DNA from 2 places in the Pseudomonas sp. GW821-FHT09C08 genome. Region 1 is predicted to be linked to the other one. Evidence: riboswitches for the same ligand, from Rfam matches in the RefSeq annotation. Region 1 holds a riboswitch; the other holds the start of a gene.

Region 1 (7,748 bases):
CCAACCGCCCATGATCCAGCACCGCCAAGCGGTCGCAGGTCAGCGCCTGGTTGAGGTCATGCAGGGCAATCAAGGTGGTGACCGGCAAGCCTTGCACCCCCTTCAGAATCCCCAGTTGATGCTGGATATCCAGGTGATTGGTCGGCTCATCCAACAACAGGATCTGCGGCCGTTGCGCCAACGCACGGGCGATGTGCACCCGCTGGCGTTCACCGCCCGAGAGGCTGCGCCACGCACGTTGGCCCAGGTGGGTGGCGTCTACATCCTGCAGCGCCTGGTGCACGATAGCGTCGTCCTCGCGGGACCAGGGGCTGAGTGCCGACAGCCAGGGCGTGCGGCCCAGGGCCACGGCGTCGAACACGCGGATGGCGTCGTCGGTGTCGGCCTGTTGTTCGACCACCGCGAGTTGCTGCGCAATGGCACGACGGGACAGGTCGCCCAGGCGCACTTCACCCAGTCGCACCTCCCCCGTGGCCGGGGTGCGCAGGCCGGCCAGCAGTTTCAGCAGGGTGGATTTGCCGGAGCCGTTCGGGCCGACGATGCCCAGGGTTTCACCCCGCTGAACCTGCAGGTGAATGTCGCGCAGCAACGTGGCTTCACGCACTTTGAAGCCCAGGCCGATGCAGCTCAGTACGGTCATCGCGCATTCCTCCGGCCGATCAGGATCAGCGCAAACACCGGCGCACCCACCAACGCCGTGACCACGCCGACCGGAATGACCTGGCCCTTGATCAAGGTGCGCGACAACACATCGGCTGCAATCAAGAACAATGCGCCGCCCAAGGCGCTGGCGGGCAGCAGGCGCGAGTGCCCGGTGCCGAGCAGCAGGCGCACGGCGTGGGGAATCACCAGGCCGACAAATCCGATGGAGCCGACAATCGACACCATTACCGCCGTGACCAGTGCGGCGCAGGCCACCAGCACAAATTGCACGCGGCGCACCGGGATGCCCAGGGAGGCCGCCGAGTCGCTGCCGAAGGTAAACGCATCCAGCGCGCGCCGGTGCCACAGGCACACAGCAAGCCCTGCAACTGCCACCGGCACCGCCAGCCATACCGACGGCCAGCGCACCCCGCTGAGATTGCCGAGCAGCCAGAACATGATGCCGCGCGCCTGTTCGGAGCTGGCCGACTTGGTGATCAGGAACGCCGTCAGCGCATTGAACAGCTGCGAACCGGCGATGCCCGCGAGGATGATCTGCCCGGTGCCGCTGGCCGAACCACTGGCTCGCGCGAGCAGGATCACCAGCGCAAATGCGGCCATCGCACCGACAAAGGCTCCGGCCGACAGCGAGATCAAACCGCCGCCCACCCCGATCAACGCCACCAGCACCGCGCCCGTCGAGGCGCCGGCGCTGATGCCCAGCAGGTACGGATCGGCCAGCGGGTTGCGCAACAGCGATTGCAGAATTACCCCACAGGTGGCCAGCCCGGCGCCGCATGCGGCAGCGACCAGCGCGCGCGTGAGGCGGTAGTTCCACACCACGCCCTCATCGATCGGGTCCAGCACGTAGCCGGCGGCCCAGAGCTTGTTGGCCAGCACCTGCAGCACCACCTTAGGTGCGATGGCGGTTTCGCCGATGGCCACGCCGGCGAGCACGGCGATCATCAGCAGCGACAGGGCGAGTAGGGTGCGTATCATTTGGGCAAGTCGTAGCCATCGATGGCTGTCGCCAGTTGTTCCAGGCCATCGAACATACGGATGCTGGCCTGCAGCGCCAGGGCGTCGAGGATGATGATGCGGTTGTTTTTCACCGCGTCCATGTTGCGGGTGACCGGGTCACTGCGCAGGAAGGCAAGTTTCTTTTCATGGTCATCGGCGGGGTAGCGGCGGCGGTCCATGCGCGCGATCACCAAAAAGGTCGGGTTGGCCTTGGCAATGGTTTCCCAGCCAACGGCCGGCCATTCTTCATCGGACTGCACCACGTTGTGCAGCCCCAGGGTTTGCAGCATGAACTCGGGAATGCCCTTGTGGCCGGCCACGTAGGGGTCGCTGGCCATCTCCGAGCTGGAGAACCACACCAGCGCGCTGGCCTGCTTGAGGCCTTTGCCCTGCACGGTCGCGACGGATTTGGCCAAGCGCGCCTTGAGCTCGTCGTTCAGCTGTTGGCCGCGATCCTGTACGTCGAAAATCTGCGCCAGTTGGCTGATGCTTTTATAGATTGTCTCGATGCGAAACGGCTCCAGCCGCGTGCCGTCGGCGCCGACCAGGTTGTCCTTGCCTTCGCAGTCGGAGGGCAGCAGGTAGGTGGGGATCTTCAATTCGTGGAATTGCTCGCGGGTCCCGACCACGCCCTGCGGGCCGACCACCCATTCCAGCTCGGCAGCCACCAGCTGCGGGCGCTTGGCGATCACCGCCTCGAAACTGGGCTCGTTGTCAGCCAGGCGTTCGATTGTGTCGTTCTGTGCCTTGTACTGCGCCAGGACGCTGTTGAACCACAGCGAGGTGCCGACCACTTTATCGCCCACGCCGAGGGCGTAGAGCATTTCGGTGGCGGCCTGGCCGATGGTCACGCTGCGCGCGGGTGCCTGCTGGAAGGTGAGCGTGCTGCCGCAGTTCTGCACAGTCAGCGGGTACTCGGTGGGCGCGGCGTGGGCCAGGGCACAGAAGCCCAGGCCAGTGATCAGGGCGGTAACGCGTGGCAGCATGGGGCGATCTCCTTGAAACCGTACGTGGAACTGGGGAGGTACGGTCTGGAATTACGCCCTCGAACGCTGCGGGCCAGGCAGGCAAGGATGTCCTTCCCGGACACCCCGCCGGTTAGTGTTGGTGCTTGGGCCGGCAGGTCTCCTGACTGATGCGTCGTCGCCACGCTCCGGCCTTCCCGGACGAGGTCCAGTGGCATCAAGGAGCAGGCTCGGCACCTACAGTTGCGGGGGCAGTTCCGATTGGCGCGGCATACCGCGCTTCGGATTCCCTATTAGTCCCATTTGGGAACCGGCGCGGTATGGTAGTCGATCACGCGGTTGAGCGGGAGTTCTGACGGCGCGCGGTGAGAAGACTGCGGTAGCTCTTGTGGGATGGGTCTCCTATGATGCGCGGCCATGGACAGCCTTCACACAAGGAATACACAGTGAAATCATTCGTCGCCCTCGCCCTCATCGCCATGCTCGCCGGTTGCGCCACCCCGGGTAAAAGCGAAAAGCAGATTTTTGACGAAGCCGCCACCGCGCATGTCATGTCGCTGCCTTCCGGGGAAAACAGGGTGCGCTTGCACAGTGTGAAAATCCCCAGCCATGGTTTGATCGCCGACAACCTGGCCCTTGCCATGGCCGGTGGCGCCAATGCGATGTATCTGAAAGAAGAATTGTTGAAGGCCAAAAGCCTGGGCGACACCGGCTTTCTGATAATCGGCGCCAGCACTGTCGTTGACGTGGCCGTGATCGGCAACGCCTGTGAAGGGCTGGATCTGAAAGGTATGCAGATTTACTACTCGGGCACCGATGCGCAGAAGGATAAAGTGCGAACCGCGGTTGAAAAGACCCAGGCGCAGTTTTATTACATTAATGCGCAGTGAGGGTCTGGCAGTAGAGGCAGCCTTTTGGCAGTGAGTGGGCCAGTGCTCGCAAACGGTCTTGTACGGGTATGCGGACGTATCTTGCTCAGCAGGCTAAGCAGGCCAGACAGTCTAAGCAGGCCAAACAGTCTAAGCAGCCAAGCAGGCCAAGCAGGTTGAGCAGGTTGAGCAGGTTGAGCAGGTTATTGTGGTGAGCAGGCTTGCCCTGCGTTGGGCTGCGAAGCAGCCCTAAAACCTCACACCGCGGTTTGCCTGAAACGATGCGGTGGGATTCATGGGGGCGCTTCGCACCCCAACGCAGGGCAAGCCTGCTCACCACAACAACCCGTTGACATGGCCGTGATCGGCAACGCCTGTGATGGGTTGGATTTGAAAGGTATGCAGATTCACTACTCAGGCACCAATGCGTAGGCCCAGCAGGCTAATTGTGGTGAGCAGGCTTGCCCTGCGTTGGGCTGCGAAGCAGCCCTAAAACCTCACACCACGGATTTCCTGAAACGATGCGGTGGGATTCATGGGGGCGCTTCGCACCCCAACGCAGGGCAAGCCTGCTCACCACGACAAGCCTGCTCACCACGACCAGGCGGCTCGCCACGAAAGCTGGCAGTCGTGCTGATCCGGCTTACTTGCGATCCAGCCAAACTGTCTGCGCGTTGCAGAACTCCCGCACGCCGAAGTGCGACAACTCGCGCCCGAAGCCGCTCTTTTTCACCCCACCAAATGCCACCCGAGGGTCGGACACGCTGAACGCGTTGACGAAGATCCCGCCGGTTTCCAGCTGGTTGGCGATCTCCCGCGCCTTGGCTGCGTCAGTGGTAAAGATGCTCGCGGTCAGGCCGAACTCGCTGTCGTTGGCCAGGGCCACGGCGTGGTCGGCGTCGCGGGCGGTGATGATCGAGGCTACCGGGCCGAACAGTTCCTGCTTGAACGAAGTCATCTGGTCGGTGACACCCGCCAGCACGGTCGGCGCGTAGTAGTTGCCGGCACCCGGTACTTTGTCACCGCCCAGCAGCAAGGTTGCGCCTTCTTCCAGGGTCGCCTGGACCTGGCCGTGCAACTCGTCACGCAGGTCGAAGCGCGCCATCGGGCCGACATAGGTGTGGGGCGAGGTCGGATCGCCCATCACCAACGCACGGCTGGCTTCGAGGAATTTCGCGGTGAACGCTTCCACCACGCCTGCTTCGATGATCAGGCGCTTGGCGGCGGCGCAGACTTGGCCGCTGTTCTGGAAGCGACCGATCACGGCAGCCTGCACGGCGGCGTCGAGGTCGGCGTCGTTGAGCACGATGAACGGGTCGGAGCCGCCCAGTTCCAACACGCATTTTTTCAATGCAGCACCCGCCTGGGAACCGATGGCGATGCCGGCACGCACGCTGCCGGTGAGGGTCACGGCGGCGATGCGGGGGTCGGCGATGGCTTTGGATACGCCATCCTGGGTCACGTTGAGCACTTCGAACAGGCCTTCAGCGAAGCCGGCTTTGTCGAACGCGGCTTTCATCAGGTAGGCGCTGCCCATTACGTTCGGCGCGTGTTTGAGTACATAGGTGTTGCCGGCGAGCATGGTCGGTACGGCACCGCGCAGCACTTGCCAGACCGGGAAGTTCCACGGCATCACGGCGAGGATCGGGCCCAGCGGGCGGTATTCGATCTGGGCGCTGCCGTTGTCGACCAGGGTCGGCTCCGGGGCCAGCATGGCCGGGCCGTGGGCGGCGTACCATTCGGCGAGTTGCGCACATTTTTCGATTTCGGCCCGCGCCTGGGCGATGGGCTTGCCCATTTCCAGGGTGATCATCTGCGCCATGTCTTCGGCTTGCTCGCGCAGGGCGCCAGCCAGGGCCAGCAGCAGCTCGGCACGCTGGCTCACCGGCTGGCGGCGCCAGGTGCGGAAGGCACCGGTGGCCCGGTCGAGGGCGGCGTCCAGTTGTGCTGCAGTTTCGTAAGGGTAGCTGCCGACCGTCTCGCCATTGGCGGGGTTGATCGACAGGGCGTGGGTCTGGTGAGAAATAGCGTTCATGGCACCGTCCGGCTGAATGAGTGGAATGAGTCCAGCCTACGGGGCTGCATCTTTTCTGGAAACTGAATAATATTAAGCAATACGTTCACGATTGGAGAATGATTTGGACCTGGTGCAGCTGGAAATCTTCAAGGCCGTTGCCGAGCAGGGCAGCATCAGTGCCGCCGCGCAGGTGATTCATCGGGTGCCGTCGAACCTGACCACGCGCATCAAGCAACTGGAGCAGGACCTGGGAGTGGAGTTGTTTATCCGCGAGAAGAGCCGCCTGCGCCTGTCACCGGCCGGCTGGAATTTCCTCGGCTACGCGCGGCGCATTCTCGATCTGGTCCAAGAGGCGCGTGCCACCGTGGCGGGGGAGGAGCCTCAGGGCGCATTTGCCCTCGGCTCGCTGGAAAGTACTGCGGCAGTGCGCATTCCGGCATTGCTGGCGGCGTATAACCAGAAGCACGCCAAGGTCGAGCTGGACCTGAGCACCGGGCCGTCGGGCACGATGATCGAGGGCGTACTCTCGGGGCGCCTGGCGGCGGCGTTTGTCGATGGGCCGGTGCTGCACGCGACCCTGGAAGGCGTGGCGGTGTTCGAGGAGGAGATGGTGGTGATCGCGCCATTGCACCACGCGCCGATCACGCGCGGCCAGGATGTGAACGGGGAGAGCATCTACACCTTTCGCTCGAATTGTTCCTACCGGCACCACTTCGAGCGCTGGTTTTCACAGGATGGCGCGGTGCCGGGGCGGATCTTCGAGATGGAGTCGTACCACGGCATGCTTGCCTGCGTCAGCGCCGGTGCCGGGCTGGCGCTCATGCCGCGCAGCATGCTGGAGAGCATGCCGGGGTTTGCGGCGGTGAGTGTGTGGCCGCTTGCGGACTCGTTCCGCATCCTGAATACCTGGCTGATCTGGCGCCGAGGCACGGTGTCGCAGAGCCTGAACAGCTTCGTGAAGCTGCTGGAAGAACGCGTAGTTCCCTTGTAGGAGCTGGCTTACCAGCCCCAACAGGGCGTGTCAGCCGCCAAATTGCAGGGTGCCCATGGCCAGCTTGGCCATGATAGCTGTCGCGCCGAGCTGCACCAGCCACAGTGCCAACCCGCCGAGGAACACCCCCAGGGCCACTTGCAGCACCAGGCTTTTCTGGCGCTTGGCTTGCGGCGCGCGCGGGGTGTAGTCATGCAGTTCGTCGCGGTCGGCGCGCAGGTCCAGGTCGTCGTTTCTCATAAGGCTCTCACAGCAAAGGGGCAGTCAGGGTTCAGTCTAGGGGCTGAGTGTTGCGGCCAGTGAATTTTTTGCAAGCCCGCTCGCCACAGCCAATAAAAAAGGGGAAGCCCGTGAATGGCTTCCCCCTCGTCACAGCCGTTTGAGGTTTACAGCACCTGAACAATCGCCTTCGTCACGGCACCAATGTTCGACTGGTTCAACGCTGCCACGCAGATACGCCCGGTATCCAGCGCGTAGATGCCAAACTCGGTGCGCAAGCGGGTGACTTGCTCAACGGTCAGGCCGGAGTAGGAGAACATCCCGCGCTGGCGACCGACGAAGCTGAAGTCGTGGCCCGGAGCAGCCTTGGCCAGTTCGGCGACCATCTGCTCGCGCATGCCACGGATGCGCAGGCGCATTTCAGCCAGTTCGGCTTCCCACTGGGCGCGCAGCTCAGGGTTGTTCAGCACCGCAGCCACAATTGCCGCGCCGTGGGTCGGCGGGTTGGAGTAGTTGGTGCGGATCACACGCTTGACCTGGGACAGGATGCGCGCGCTTTCTTCCTTGGATTCGCTGACGATCGACAGCGCGCCCACACGTTCGCCGTACAGCGAGAACGACTTGGAGAACGAGCTGGACACAAAGAAGGTCAGGCCCGATTCAGCGAACAGGCGCACCGCCGCGGCGTCTTCGTGGATGCCGTCGCCAAAGCCTTGGTAGGCCATGTCGAGGAATGGCACGAGGTTCTTGGCCTTGACCACGTCCAGCACGTTTTGCCAGTCGGCCGGGCTCAGGTCGACGCCGGTCGGGTTGTGGCAGCACGCGTGCAGCACCACGATGGACTGTGGTGGCAGGGCGTTGAGGTCTTCGAGCAGGCCGGCACGGTTCACGTCGTGGGTGGCGGCGTCGTAGTAGCGGTAGGTCTGTACCGGGAAGCCGGCTTTTTCGAACAGCGCCTGGTGGTTTTCCCAGCTTGGGTCGCTGATGGCGACGACAGCGTTGGGCAGCAGTTGCTTGAGGAAGTC
Region 2 (7,748 bases), on a different contig from region 1:
TGTGGTCGCCATGATAACTGGCAGCCTTGTCGCCACTCAGGGTTTCCACGGCAGCGAGCATGCCGCCCTGGAATTGGTAGTAGTCATTGGAATCGAGCAAGTCGTGCTCGCGGTTGTCCTGGTTCTGCAACACCGCCTGCACCTGGCTCAGGCGCTGGGCAAATTGCTCGCGGGCGGCGGTGCCTTCATCCGAGCCGCCGTAGGCATAACCGCCCCAATTGAGGTAGATCTCGGCCAAGTCCTCGCGGCTTTGCCATAGGCGCCCGTCAATCGCGCCCTGCACGCCTGCACCATAGGCACCGGGCTTGGCGCCGAAGATACGCCAGCCCGCCTGCTTCGCGGCGGCGGCTTCATCCAGGCCGGACTCGAGCAGCGCCGCGCGCTCACTGCGCACCTTGGCGGCCAGCGGGTTCATATCATCCGGCTCATCCAGCGCCGCTACCGCCTGCACGGCTGCGTCGAACAGGCGGATCAGGTTGGCGAAGGCATCGCGGAAGAACCCCGAAACGCGCAGCGTCACGTCCACGCGCGGGCGGTCCAGCAGGCTGATCGGCAGGATCTCAAAGTCATCCACGCGCTGGCTGCCCGTGGCCCATACCGGGCGCACGCCCATCAGCGCCATGGCCTGGGCGATATCGTCGCCGCCGGTGCGCATGGTCGCGGTGCCCCACACCGACAGGCCGAGCTGGCGCAGGTGGTCGCCATGATCTTGCAGGTGTCGCTCAAGAATCAGGTTCGCCGACTGAAAGCCAATGCGCCAGGCGGTGGTGGTCGGCAGGTTACGCACGTCCACGGTGAAAAAATTGCGTCCCGTCGGCAGCACATCCAGGTGCCCGCGACTCGGCGCCCCACTCGGCCCGGCCGGCACGAAACGGCCGCCCAGGGCGTCGAGCAAGCCGCGCATTTCCGCTGGACCACAGGCATCCAGGCGCGGTGCGACGACAATGCGCAGGCTTTCGATAACGGCCTTCACATCCTCCCAACCGGGCTCTTCCAACTGCTCCAGCGGCCCTTCCAGCGCCTGCTCGATCAAGCGCGCCGCATACAGCTCCAGGCGCTCGCGGGTGTCACCGGCGGTGCGCCACAACTGCGCGTCGATCTTCTGCAAGACCATGGGGCGGCGGCCGGTCCAGGGTTCGGCGAGGGCGCAATCGAGCGGGTCGAAGCCCAGGTCGAAGGCCTTGGCCAACACCCGCAACAGGCTCGATTGCGGACCACGCCCATCGCCACGCGGAATGCGCAGCAATGCGAGCAGAGTGTCGATGCGCAGGCGGCCTTCGGGCGACTCGCCAAAGATATGCAGGCCGTCGCGGATCTGCGACTCCTTCAGGTCACACAGGTAAGTGTCCAGGCGCGGCAGCCACACCGCTGCGTCGGCGTCGTTGTCGAGCTCAAGTTCCTGGTCGATGCGGGTTTCGCGCACCAACTTGAGGATGTCCTTTTGCAGCTCAAGCGCCCGACGCGGGTCGAGCAGCTGGGCCTCGTAGTACTCGTCCGCCAACAATTCCAGGTCACGCAACGGCCCATAGGTCTCGGCGCGGGTCAGCGGCGGCATCAAGTGGTCGATGATCACCGCCTGGGTGCGGCGCTTGGCTTGGGCGCCCTCGCCCGGGTCATTGACAATAAACGGGTAGATATTCGGCAACGGCCCCAGCAGCGCGTCCGGCCAGCAGTTTTCCGACAGGCCCACGCCCTTGCCCGGCAGCCATTCGAGGTTGCCGTGCTTACCCACATGAATCACGCCATGGGCGCCGTAGGTATGGCGCAGCCAGAAATAGAACGCGAGGTAGCCGTGAGGCGGCACCAGGTCCGGGTCGTGGTACACCGCGCTGGCGTCCACCTGGTAACCGCGCGCCGGCTGGATACCGACGAAGGTCAGGCCCAGGCGCAGGCCGGCGATCATCATGCGCCCGTCGCGGCACATCGGATCGTGGTCCGGGGTACCCCAGCGCTCCAGCACGGCCCGGCGATTGGCCTCGGGCAGGCGGTTGAACATCGCCTCGTAATCATCCAGGCCGAGGCTTTGATGGCAGGGGCGCAGGTCGAGGCTGTCGAGGTCGTTGGTGACACCGCCCAGCAGTTCATGGATCAACGCGGTGCCGTTCTCCGGCAACTCAGCGGACAGCGGATAACCCTCGGCGTGCAGGGCACGCAGGATATTCAGCGCAGCAGCAGGCGTATCCAGGCCCACGCCGTTGCCGATACGGCCGTCGCGGGTCGGGTAGTTGGCGAGGATCAGCGCGATGCGTTTTTGTGCATTCGGCACCCGCGCCAGTACGACCCAGCGCCGGGCCAGTTCGGCGACAAAATCCATGCGCTCGGGCGCGGCGCGGTAGCACACCACGTCCGACTGGCTGCGCTCACTGCGCCAGGCGAGGTCCTTGAAGCTGATCGGCCGGCTGATGATGCGCCCGTCCAGCTCCGGCAAGGCAATGTGCATGGCCAGGTCGCGCGGGCCCAGGCCTTGCTCGCTGGCTTCCCAGCCGGGCTGGTTGTCTTGGGCGCAGATCGCCTGGATCACCGGGATATTGCGGCGAAACGGCCGCAGGTGCGGGGCTTCCGGGCTGGACTGGGCGAAGCCGGTGGTGTTCAGGATCACCGCCGCGCCGACCTCGTCCAGCAGGTCCTCGACCACCGTCAGGCAGCCGGGCTCTTTCAAACTGGCCACCGCTATCGGCAACGGGTTGAGACCCGCCGCCTGCAAGCGCTGGCAGAACACATCGATAAAACCGGTATTGGCCGCCTGCAGGTGCGAGCGGTAGAACAGCACCGCCGCCACCGGCCACTCCGCGCGCCAATCCGCCTGCCAGTCATTCAGGCGCGGGTTGGTAGTGTGCGGGTGATAAATCGCCGTGCGCGGCAGGGTTTGCGGCTCGTTCCAGGCGTAGCTGCGGCCCAGGTAACTGCTCGCCAGGCAACCGTAGAAATCCAGCGCGTTGCCCAGGCCGCCCTGGCGCAGGAAGTGCCACAGGCGGTCGCGTTCCGCCGCCCCAACGGTACTCAGCCCGCTGAGTTCCGGGTCGGGGCGATCATCCCCCGGCACCAGGATCAGTTGCACGCCGCGCTCGGCCAACTCCACCAGGCGCTCGATACCGTAGCGCCAATAGCCGATGCCGCCGTGCAGCGAAATCAGGATGACCTTGGCATGGCGCAGCACCTCGTCGACGTACAGGTCGACCGAGGCATGGTTCTGCACCTGCATCGGGTTGGCGAGGCGAAAGCTGGGGTAATCCTCGGGCAACTGCTGGGCGGCTTCGGCGAGCAGCGCCAGGCTGGAGTCGCCGCTGCACAGGATCACCAGTTCGGCGGGCGTTTGTCCGAGGTCGGCAATATTGTCGTCCGAGACGAAACCACCGGGCTGGGTCCTGAGCAGGTGCATGGGTTAAACGCTGAGGGCAGCGCGCAATTGCGCTTCGAGGCCAGCCGCATCCAGCTCCTGGCCGATCAGTACCAGGCGCGTGATGCGCGCTTCATCGGCCGCCCAGGCGCGGTCGAAGTGCTTGTCGAACCGCGTGCCCACGCCCTGGATCAGCAGGCGCATCGGCTTGTTCGGGATCGCCGCGAAGCCTTTGACGCGCAGGATGCCGTGTTGCACCACGAGTTGGGTCAGGGCGTCGAGCAGCAGCGCTTCGTCGGCTTGCGGCAGGTCGATGGAGATCGAGTCGAACGCATCGTGGTCGTGATCGTCTTCACCTTCGTGGTGATGATCGTGGTGGCTGTGGCGACCGTCGATGTGCTCTTCGGAGCCGGCGCCCAGGCCGATCAGCACGTCGAGCGGCAGGCGCCCGCTGCTGGCTTCGATGATCTTCACCGCCGGCGGCAGTTCTTCGGCGACTTCCAGGCGCACACGGGCCAGGTCTTCCGCGCTGATCAGGTCGGATTTGTTGAGGATCACCAGGTCGGCGCTGGCCAGTTGGTCGGCGAACAGCTCGTGCAATGGCGATTCGTGATCCAGGTTCGGGTCGAGTTTACGCTGCGCGTCGACTTGATCCGGGAAGGCGGCGAAGGTGCCGGCGGCCACGGCCGGGCTGTCGACCACGGTAATCACCGCGTCGACGGTGCAGGCACTGCGGATTTCCGGCCACTGGAAGGCTTGCACCAGCGGCTTTGGCAGGGCCAGGCCCGAGGTTTCGATGAGGATATGGTCGAGGTCACCGCGACGGGCGACCAGTTCGCGCATCACCGGGAAGAACTCTTCCTGCACGGTGCAGCACAGGCAGCCGTTGGCCAACTCATACACGCGGCCATTGGCTTCTTCCTCGGTGCACCCGATGGAGCACTGCTTGAGGATTTCACCGTCGATGCCCAGCTCGCCGAATTCGTTGACGATCACGGCAATGCGACGGCCCTGGGCGTTGTCGAGCATATGGCGCAGCAGCGTGGTTTTGCCCGAACCGAGAAAGCCGGTAACGATGGTGACGGGGAGTTTGGCCAGTGTTTTCATCGGATGCCCTTTGGGGCGGGCATACGGGACGATAGGCCCTGCGGCGGCGCGCAGCGGCAGATTTCGTCACCGGATCACCCCGCCCGGTTGAAGTGGAAAATCGGTTGCGAGGCAGGTCTCCTGGCTTGGGGCTTGCGGGTCGTGCGACCGGCGCCGGCTGCGCCTTCCCGCCTGGTGGCAGTGGCGTGGCAGTCGGATAAACCCTTTACAGTTGCGGGGGCAGCCGCGGATTGGACCGCGTTCCCTTCTTAGCTTCGGCCTGGGCTGAAGAACCTCGAGGGTGCAAGGCTACGCAGTGGTGGGGGGATGGTCAATGATGGGATGGGTTGAGTTGCTGTGGTGTACATATCCGGTATTGGGGTAACGGCCGCCTATGGTTCCGCTCTTACAGCGGGTCACTTTTGGAAAAGAGCCCCAAAAGTAACCAAAAGGGCTCTTGCCCCAACACTCGGCACCTCGCCTAGGCTCGGTGTGCCCGTAATCCGACATTGATTTGGGGGGCCGCCGCCACGCGCCATCCATGGCGCGGGGCGGCTAAACCGGCATCCCTGCCGGTTTACCCCCCAAATCAATATCGAATTCCGGCCAGCGTGTTTGATGGGGCGCCTAGATCAAGATCAAAAGCAAAAGCAAAAGCGCGGCGGCCTTAAAGCCGACCGGATTCTTATCTCGAACTCGGTCAACCTGTGGGAGCTGGCTTGCCTGCGATGGTCGTTAACGATGACGCGGAAACATCAGAATGTACGCGGCGCACACGCATTTTTTGCGTTCAAGCCGGCTCCTACAGAGATCAAAAAGCGCATCCACGATGCGAAGCGAGCCGCTTTTGACCTTGATCTTGATCCTAGGCGCCCCATTAAACACGCTGGCCGAACGCAGGTTTGAATCCGTGGGCAACCCGGCAGGACGCCGGGTTAGCCGCACTGGGCCAGGGATGGCCCATTGCGGCGGCCCACGGATTCAAGCCTGAGTGAGGGCACACCGAGCCTAGGCGAGGTGCCGAGTGTTGGGGCAAGAGCGTTTTGGTTACTTTTGCGCTGTTCAAAAGTGACCCGCCGTAAGGGCGGAACCATAGGCGGCCGTTACCCAAATAACGGATATGCCCCCACAACCGATTTGACTCCCCTCCCACCCCCATGCTCTCCTACACACCTTGTTTCGGGTGCCCCTCACAGGGTGAAACGGGAAACCGGTGAGTCATCACATGACGAGTCCGGTGCTGCCCCCGCAACGGTAAGCGAGCGAAGCGTCAGATCCACTGTGCCAAGGGCATGGGAAGGCGACGCTTTCAGGACTCCCCCTCAGGAGCCCCCTCGCAAGCCCGGAGACCGGCCCGAAAAAATCAGATAACAAACCCGCGGTGGGCGGGCGCTGTTCAGAACCCTGCGTGCCTGGCTCGCGGGGTTTTCATGCGCTCGTTTCACCCTGACACCCAGAAGGGACGCGCCATGTCGATCATCAGCAGCACCTCGCACACCGCCAGCAGCTCCGCCACCCTGAGCCAACGCCTGACCGCCGCCATCGGCGCGTCGATTCTCGGCGCGTGCCTGGTGTATTTCGCCGGTTTCTCGCACATCGAAGCAGTGCACAACGCTGCCCACGATACTCGCCACAGCGCCGCGTTCCCGTGCCACTGAGACCTGCCGACATGATCAAGCGTATTGCGCAAACCGCAGGTTTCACCGGCCTCCTGGCCGCCCTGCTGCTGACCCTGCTGCAAAGTTTCTGGGTAGCTCCGTTGATTTTGCAGGCGGAAACGTTCGAAAACGCCCCGGCCACTACTGAAGTGGCACATCAACATGCCGACGGCGCAGCTGCCCACAGCCACGACGCCGAGGCCTGGGAGCCGGAAGACGGCTGGCAACGCGTGCTCTCCACCACCGGCGGCAACCTGGTTGTTGCCGTGGGTTTTGCCCTGATGCTCGCCGGCCTCTACACCTTGCGCGCGCCTACTCGCACCGCTCAAGGCCTGCTGTGGGGCCTGGCCGGTTATGCGACCTTCGTACTGGCACCGACCCTGGGCCTGCCGCCTGAGCTGCCAGGCACCGCCGCTGCCGATCTCGCACAACGGCAGATCTGGTGGATCGGCACCGCGGCCTCGACGGCGGCCGGCATTGCGCTGATCGTGTTCGGTCGCAACTGGCTGCTGAAAATCCTCGGCGTGGCGATCCTGGCGGTGCCACACGTGATCGGCGCACCGCAGCCGGAAGTGCATTCGATGCTGGCCCCGGAAGCCCTGGAAGCGCAGTTCAAGATCGCTTCGCAGCTGACCAACGTGGCGTTCTGGCTGGCCCTGGGCCTGATCAGCGCCTGGCTGTTCCGCCGCAACCGCGACGATCAATACTCGGCATGACCCTGGTGGTCGGCCTGGGCTGCCAGCGCGGCTGTGATGTTCACACCCTGCTGGACCTGCTGGACAGCGCCCTCGCCGAAGGGGGGATCGAGCGTCAGCGCATCACTGCGCTGGCAAGCATCGACCGCAGGCAGGATGAACCGGGCCTGGTCGCCCTGTCCCGCCTGCTTAAGCTGCCGCTGCAGTGCTTCAGCGCCGACCAACTGGCGGCGTATGAAAACCGGCTGAGCCACAAATCAGCCGTCGCGTTCGCCCACACGGGCTGTCATGGCGTCGCCGAAAGCGCCGCCCTGGCCCTCGCCGAACATCTCGCCAGCGGCCCTGCCCGCCTGCTGATCACCCGCCGAAAAAACGCCCAGGCGACTTTTGCATTGGCCTGCGCAGGCTAAAACCCCGATAATTGCCTGCCCTGAACATGAACAATGTTCATACACGCCCGCTTTTAAACAGGAAATACCATGACCGTCTACTTTATCGGCGCAGGCCCTGGCGATCCGGAATTGATCACCGTCAAAGGCCAGCGGCTGATCCGCAGTTGCCCGGTGATTATCTATGCCGGCTCGCTGGTGCCGGCGGCGGTATTGGAAGGCCATCAGGCGCAGCAGGTGGTCAACAGCGCCGAACTGCACCTGGAACAGATCATCGACCTGATCAAGGCCGCCCACGCCAATGGCCTGGATGTGGCGCGGGTGCACTCCGGTGACCCAAGCCTGTATGGCGCGATCGGCGAGCAGATCCGCTATTTGCGCGAGCTGGGCATTCCGTTTCAGATCATCCCCGGCGTGACCGCGGTGGCGGCGTGTGCAGCGCTGCTGGAGACCGAATTGACCCTGCCGGACATTGCGCAGAGCGTCATCCTGACCCGCTACGCCGACAAAACCAGCATGCCCGCCGGCGAAGCGTTTGACAGCCTGGCGCAACACGGCACGACCATGGCGATCCACCTGGGGG

Evidence for each region. A riboswitch is a leader RNA that binds a small molecule or an ion and turns the genes downstream of it on or off. The one in region 1 is predicted to bind cobalamin.
Region 2: linked by a shared signal. The riboswitch ahead of cobW (cobalamin biosynthesis protein CobW) and the one ahead of AC07OJ_RS18010 (ABC transporter substrate-binding protein) in region 1 are both predicted to bind cobalamin.

Annotation. Positions count from the first base shown of each region.
Region 1 is NZ_JBWKPG010000004.1:746,375-754,122, forward strand. It holds gene AC07OJ_RS18000 (ABC transporter ATP-binding protein) at 1-640, opposite strand, end outside; gene AC07OJ_RS18005 (FecCD family ABC transporter permease) at 637-1,641, opposite strand; gene AC07OJ_RS18010 (ABC transporter substrate-binding protein) at 1,638-2,648, opposite strand; cobalamin riboswitch at 2,764-2,957, opposite strand; gene AC07OJ_RS18015 (hypothetical protein) at 3,074-3,517, shown strand; gene AC07OJ_RS18020 (aldehyde dehydrogenase family protein) at 4,140-5,531, opposite strand; gene ptrR (putrescine utilization regulator PtrR) at 5,635-6,504, shown strand; gene AC07OJ_RS18030 (hypothetical protein) at 6,535-6,744, opposite strand; gene AC07OJ_RS18035 (amino acid aminotransferase) at 6,891-7,748, opposite strand, start outside.
Region 2 is NZ_JBWKPG010000006.1:290,025-297,772, forward strand. It holds gene cobN (cobaltochelatase subunit CobN) at 1-3,379, opposite strand, end outside; gene cobW (cobalamin biosynthesis protein CobW) at 3,383-4,444, opposite strand; cobalamin riboswitch at 4,538-4,736, opposite strand; cobalamin riboswitch at 5,588-5,795, shown strand; gene AC07OJ_RS22105 (CbtB domain-containing protein) at 5,893-6,081, shown strand; gene AC07OJ_RS22110 (CbtA family protein) at 6,093-6,797, shown strand; gene AC07OJ_RS22115 (cobalamin biosynthesis protein) at 6,794-7,186, shown strand; gene cobM (precorrin-4 C(11)-methyltransferase) at 7,256-7,748, shown strand, end outside.